One region of the Flavobacterium inviolabile genome, then DNA from elsewhere that is predicted to be linked to it. Evidence: riboswitches for the same ligand, from Rfam matches in the RefSeq annotation. Region 1 holds a riboswitch; the other holds the start of a gene.
What was found. A riboswitch is a leader RNA that binds a small molecule or an ion and turns the genes downstream of it on or off. The one in region 1 is predicted to bind S-adenosylmethionine.
Positions count from the first base shown of each region.

Region 1 (3,420 bases):
CCATTCCTGAGCCTGTTTTTCGGTTGTTTTTACATCGCCTTTTACATTTTCGGCAAATGCCAGCAAGCGTTCGGTGGCATCGTCCCGGCGGTCTAACAATACATCTTCTACATGTTCCAGTAAGTCTTTCGGGATCTCATCATATACTTCCAGCATTTCCGGATTGACAATACCCATCGACATACCGTGCTGAATGGCATGGTATAAAAAGGCTGAGTGCATCGCTTCCCGTACCCTGTCGTTTCCTCTGAAAGAAAAGGAAACATTGCTCACCCCGCCGCTCACATTGGTATACGGCAAGTTTTCCCGGATCCATTTTGTTGCCAGAAAGAAATCGATCGCATTACGGCGGTGTTCTTCCATTCCGGTTGCTACCGGGAAAATATTGGGATCGAAAATAATATCTTCGGGCGGGAATCCTACTTTATCTACTAAAACGTCATACGAACGTTTACAGATTTCGAGACGGCGTTCGTAAGTATCGGCTTGTCCGACCTCATCGAAGGCCATGACAATTACCGCTGCACCATATCGTTTTACGAGTTTGGCATGATGAATAAACAGTTCTTCCCCTTCTTTTAAGCTGATGGAGTTTACCACACATTTTCCCTGGGCTACTTTTAATCCGGCTTCAATGATTTCCCATTTGGAACTGTCAATCATTACCGGAACCCTTGAAATATCCGGTTCGGAGGCAATCAGATTCAGGAATTTTGTCATGGCATAAACACCATCCAGCATTCCTTCATCCATATTAATATCAATAATCTGTGCCCCTCCTTCTACCTGCATCCGGGCAATATCTAATGCTTCTTCATATTTCTCTTCTTTTATCAAACGCAAAAATTTTCGCGAGCCGGTAACATTGGTACGTTCCCCGACATTCACGAAAATACTTTCCGGTGTGATTAACAACGGTTCGAGTCCTGATAATTTTAAATATTTTTTACAGTCTGCTTCTGCCATTATGCGTTTACTTCTAAAATTCTTGGTTTGTATTCTTTTGCCACTTCAGCAATTAGTTTGATGTGCTCCGGCGTTGTTCCGCAGCATCCTCCGATGATGTTGATCAGGTTGTCGTCTAAGTATTCTTTGATCAGCAACTGCATCTCTTCCGGCGTCTGGTCATATTGTCCAAAAGCATTCGGCAATCCGGCATTCGGATGTGCCGATACATTAAAGGACGTGTTGTGTGCCAATCGCTTTAAGTAGGGTTTTAGCTGATCGGCTCCCAAGGCGCAGTTAAAGCCTACGCTTAACAAGGGGATATGAGAGATGGAGATCAAAAAGGCTTCTACGGTTTGTCCGGATAATGTTCTTCCGGAAGCATCGGTAATTGTTCCGCTCACCATGACAGGAATATCCAGATTGCGTTCTTCCTTTACCTCATCTATTGCAAATAAGGCCGCTTTGGCATTGAGCGTATCGAAGATGGTTTCGACCAAAAGGATATCGCTTCCGCCATCGATCAACGCTTCTACCTGCTGTTTATAGGCAATTCTCAAATCGTCGAAAGTAACCGCCCTAAATCCGGGGTCGTTTACATCCGGCGACATGCTTGCCGTACGGTTGGTCGGCCCGATGGAACCGGCAACAAATCTTGGTTTTTCAGGGTTTAAGGACGTAAACTCATCAGCGACTTCACGGGCTATTTTAGCCGATTCGTAGTTGAGTTCGTACACCAGGTCTTCCAGATGATAATCGGCCATACCGATAGTAGTGCCGGAAAAAGTATTGGTTTCCACAATATCGGCTCCGGCTTCAAAGTATTTGGCATGAATTTCACGGATTGCCTGCGGCTGAGTGAGCGACAGCAAGTCGTTATTTCCTTTTAAAGGATGTGGAAAATCTTTAAAACGTTCGCCTCTGAAATCTTCTTCAGAGAAGTTATAGCGCTGCAACATGGTTCCCATTGCTCCGTCGAGAATGAGTATCCTGTTTTGTATGGCTTCTTTAATTTTTGACATTGGTTTGTTTTTTATTTTGTTCACAAACTTTGCCAAAGCACAATACTGTTTACAACGCAGTTGACGTATGGATATACGAAAACCGGGACAGTTTTATATTGTCTTTAGCAGCTTCCGAACCGGGTCCGGAATAAAAAAATGTCATCAGAAAATTGGAGGAGAATACCAGAAAAGTATTCTTTGTTATCTATCCTTAAACCGAAACAGGTTCCGTTTATAAGGTAGAATGTAGCACCTTCTTTATAGATAAAGGGTTGCTAAGGCTTCAATGGGTCTAATCCCTCCGCCTTTCGTGATAACATTTCAGTGTGTATAAGAACAGTGCAAAGTAAAGCAATTGTTTTATACCAACCAAATCTATCTTATAAGTTATTGCTTATCAGGATAGCGCCTGTTTTAAATCGTTAATAATATCGGTTATCGTTTCCAGTCCTACCGATACGCGTACCAGTCCATCGGTAATGCTCACTGCGAGTCGTTCTTCTTCCGTCAGTTTACTGTGTGTTGTCGATGCCGGATGTGTTACTATCGTCCGGGTATCTCCCAGGTTAGCCGACAGGGAACACAATTGTATCTTATCCAGAAATTGTCTTCCGGCGTCAATACCGCCTTTGATTTCAAAAGCGACAATATTTCCGCCCAATCGCATTTGCTTTTTAGCGATCTCATATTGCGGGTGGGATTTTAAAAACGGGTACTTCACCGTTTTTACATTCGGGTGTTCTTCTAAAAATGCCGCTACTTTTTCTGCATTTTCACAGTGCTTCTCGACTCTTACCGCCAAAGTTTCCAGGCTTTTAGACAATACCCAGGCATTGAACGGCGATAAAGACGGACCGGTATTCCGGGAGAACAGATAGATCTCACGGATCAGATCTTCTTTTCCTACCGTGATACCGCCCAGTACCCTTCCCTGACCGTCTATTAGTTTTGTTGCCGAATGGATCACCAGATCGGCACCAAATTGTATCGGGTTCTGGATATAGGGTGTTGCAAAACAGTTGTCGATAATCAGGATCAGGTTGTGCTTTTTCGCAAGCGCTCCCAAATATTCCAGATCCAGTATATCTACAGCAGGATTCGTTGGCGATTCGGCATACAGGATTTTTGTATTCGGCTGAATATAACGTTCAATCGTTTCCGGTTCGGCAATGCTAAAATAGGACGTCGTGATATTCCATTTCGGGAAGTATTTGGTAAACAGCGTGTGTGTAGAACCAAAGACACTGCTGGCGGAAACAATATGATCTCCGGAGTTCAGCAATGCGGCAAAGGTGGAATAGACCGCTGCCATTCCGGTTGCAAAAGCATATCCGGCTTCGGCTCCTTCCATCTGGCAGATTTTCTCTACAAACTCGGTCGTATTCGGATTGCTGAAACGGCTGTAGATATTCCGGTCTTTTTCTTCGGCAAAGGAAGCCCTCATGTCTTCGGCATCTTCGAAGACAAAACT
Region 1 is NZ_CP058278.1:1,416,006-1,419,425, reverse strand. It holds gene metH (methionine synthase) at 1-966, opposite strand, end outside; gene HW120_RS06175 (homocysteine S-methyltransferase family protein) at 966-1,967, opposite strand; SAM riboswitch class I at 2,148-2,269, opposite strand; gene HW120_RS06170 (trans-sulfuration enzyme family protein) at 2,347-3,420, opposite strand, start outside.

Region 2 (3,420 bases), 1.5 Mb from region 1:
GAATTTCGTAAGGCTTTTTTTATAGATCTTCCTGATGGTTAAATTCCTGTATTTTAAACACCGGAAGATATTGGTGGTTGTACTGTTTTAAAATACTTTCCGCCTGTTTTAAATGTCTTTCATTGTGGTAGATCACAAACTGGAAGGTATCGCCCAGTTGCAGTCTGATCCATTTGGAAATACTGATCCCGGTTTTACTTTTCATGACATTCACCTGTCTGGCGCTGTCAAGACATTGCAGCAGTTCTTCCTGCTGTGCAATAAAAATATCGAGAATAATTTCGTTTAAAGAAATGCCTAAAGGATCGTAAGCCCGGAATGTTTTCATTTTCTTGGTGCCGGTTTCTTTGATTGTCCGGGCAAAATAACCGCCCAGTAATCCGCTTTTGTATACCGGTTCCGGTTTTTTAAATTTTGTATTGCGGATGGCGTTGTACAGCGCTTTGGTGTAAAAATCACCATAACGGTTTAAATGCTCAATACATTCCAGTATGGTCCAGCTTTTAGTGAACTGCCGCCAATTCAGCGCTTCGGTATCCAGTGTTTTAAAATGATTGGCAATCGCAATATTGTTAAGGGTTACCGCCGTAAGTTCGTCTAGTAATGCGTCTGTTTTCATGATTCAATTGTTTACTGCAAAATTCAGCGATAACAAGGAATTAAAAATTGATTCAGGTCAAGACTTTTTGATTCGTGAAAAAGTTTCGGCCGTCATCCGCAAATAGGAAGCGATGTATTTATCCGGGATTTCCTGGAACAGCTGCGGACTTCTGTTCAGGATGCTTTTATACCGCTCGGCAGGTGAGAAGATCAGTAAATCTTTTTCCCGTTCCATTTGCTGTACAATCAAAAGGCTAAGGATGCTGTTCCATAATTTTAGCCGGCTGGCATCACTTTCGATAAATTCCAGTAAAACTTTTTTGGAAATCACTTTCACAGTGGTCTTTTTTAGTGCCTGAATGTAAAAACCGGTCGGTCTTTCGGTAAAAAAGCTGTCAATTGCCGTAATAAAGGAATCTTTATACCCAAAACGGATGGTGTTCTCTTCGTTACCGTCCAGGGTATAAATACGAAGGCTTCCGCTAATCACAAAGTATACAAAAGTGTTTACGGTGCCTTCACTGGCAAGGTATTCGTTCCGCCGGAATACGATTTCATTTTCCCAAAGTAAATTTTCGTTGAGTAGCGAATTTAATATTTCTATTGCTGTCATTGGTGTGAATATTGCCATAAAATTAATAAAAAAACGAATAATGCGAAATCCTGAGCAGCGTCTTTTAGGGTGAAATGTTGTTATTTTTTTATCAAAAAACGACTTGTTGTGAAAATAAGACAAAAAAAGAATTATATTTGCCACCGTTATCACGAATCTCGCAAAAGAGATAGCAACCTGCAACAACGAGCAAGGTGCTAAAACGATAAGCCAATTCTGTTGGAAAAAATGTTGTTTTCACACACTACTTTCTTGACCAGTTTTGCTTGTCGTCGTGAGCTTAATTAAATTCATAAGCAATCGATGATGAAAAAATCTAAAAAAAAGGGCAATGCTTTAGCTTTGCTGCCACTATTCGTATTTATCTTTACTTTTCTGGGTGCCGGAATCATTCTGAATGATTTTTATGCTTTCCCTTCACCGTTAGCTGTAGTGATTGGGATTATTGCAGCCTTTATCTTTTTTAAAAATACGACAGAAGATAAGATTGATACTTTAATTAAAGGCTGTGGCGACAGTAAAATCATGACCATGTGTCTTATTTACCTGCTGGCGGGCGGTTTTGCCAGTGTGACGCAGGCAATGGGAGCCGTGGAATCGATTGTAAACCTCGGAATCAACAACATTGATATTGAATATTTCCCGTTAGGAATTTTCCTGGTGGCTTCCTTTTTGTCTACCGCTACCGGAACATCTGTAGGAGCGATAGTTGCTTTGGGCCCTATAGCGGTAAGCCTGGCCGATAAAAGCGGTGCTTCCTTACCGTTAATCAGCGGTTCGCTGTTAGGCGGTGCGATGCTGGGGGATAATCTGTCGATTATTTCCGATACCACTATTGCGGCGACGCAATCTTTGGGTTGTGAAATGCGGGATAAATTTAAAGTCAACCTGTTTATTGCTCTGCCGGCTTCCATTATAACGGTAATTATCCTGTTATACCTCGGCTTAACAACCGAAACCAGTGCCGTTGCCATCAACAAAGGGAATTATGAATTTATAGCGATACTGCCGTATTTTTTAGTGATTGGATTGGCGGTGATGGGAGTGAACGTTTTTGCAACCTTACTGATCGGGATACTGACTGCCGGATTTATCGGATTGGTTGGTCATGATTTTTCGGTTTTGGTTTTCGCACAGAAAATATATGAAGGATTTATCAGCATGATCGATATCTTCCTGCTGTCCATGTTAACCGGCGGTTTGGCGGCATTGGTGGCAAAAGCCGGCGGAATCGATTATGTGCTGCACAAAATAAAAGCCAGGATTAAAAGCAAGCGATCCGCACAAATGGGAATCGGTGCTTTGGTGAGCTTTACCAATCTTGCGATTGCGAACAATACGGTGTCGATAGTGATTACCGGGAATATCGCCAGGGAGATTAATGACGAATACCATTTGAGTTCCCGAAAAACAGCAACTGTGATGGATATTTTCTGCTGTATTGTACAAGGCATACTGCCGTATGGTGCGCAGGTATTGCTGCTGCTGAACTATGCGGGCGGGAAACTCCATTTTACCGACCTGATCATGAATACCTGGTATGTGGTATTCCTGTTTCTGTTTACAATGATTGCAATTAATAACCGTCATTGGGACAGGTTAACCAATAAATTCTTTAAAGTTTAAAACAATAGGATAAGGATTAAAACCGAATTGTTATATTTGTCTTTCATTTCAAATAAACAAACTTTAATTTTTAATATGAAATTACTAGAAGGAAAAACCGCAATCATCACAGGAGCGAGTAGAGGAATCGGAAGAGGAATTGCCGAAGTATTTGCAAAACAAGGTGCAAATGTAGCTTTTACTTATAGTTCTTCTGCAGAAGCGGCAAAAGCTTTAGAAAATGAATTAATAGCTTTAGGAGTAAAAGCAAAAGGATACCAGTCGAATGCTGCGGATTTTAACGAAGCACAGCAGTTAGTAGACAATGTAATTGCCGAATTTGGAAACGTTGATATTTTAATTAACAATGCCGGAATTACAAAAGATAACCTTTTAATGCGTATTTCTGAAGAAGATTTCGATACGGTTATTGATGTTAATTTAAAATCGGTTTTCAACATGACAAAAGCGGTTCAGAAGATCATGCTTAAAAATCGTGCGGGATCGATTATCAATATGAGTTCTGTTGTGGGTGTTAAAGGTAATGCCGGACAGACAAACTATGCTGCTTCCAAAGCGGGTGTAATCGGTTTTTCAAAATC
Region 2 is NZ_CP058278.1:2,931,445-2,934,864, reverse strand. It holds gene HW120_RS13160 (DinB family protein) at 20-619, opposite strand; gene HW120_RS13155 (Crp/Fnr family transcriptional regulator) at 677-1,213, opposite strand; SAM-I-IV-variant riboswitch at 1,355-1,452, shown strand; gene HW120_RS13150 (Na+/H+ antiporter NhaC family protein) at 1,517-2,839, shown strand; gene fabG (3-oxoacyl-[acyl-carrier-protein] reductase) at 2,915-3,420, shown strand, end outside.
Region 2: another riboswitch for S-adenosylmethionine. It lies ahead of HW120_RS13150 (Na+/H+ antiporter NhaC family protein); the one in region 1 lies ahead of HW120_RS06175 (homocysteine S-methyltransferase family protein).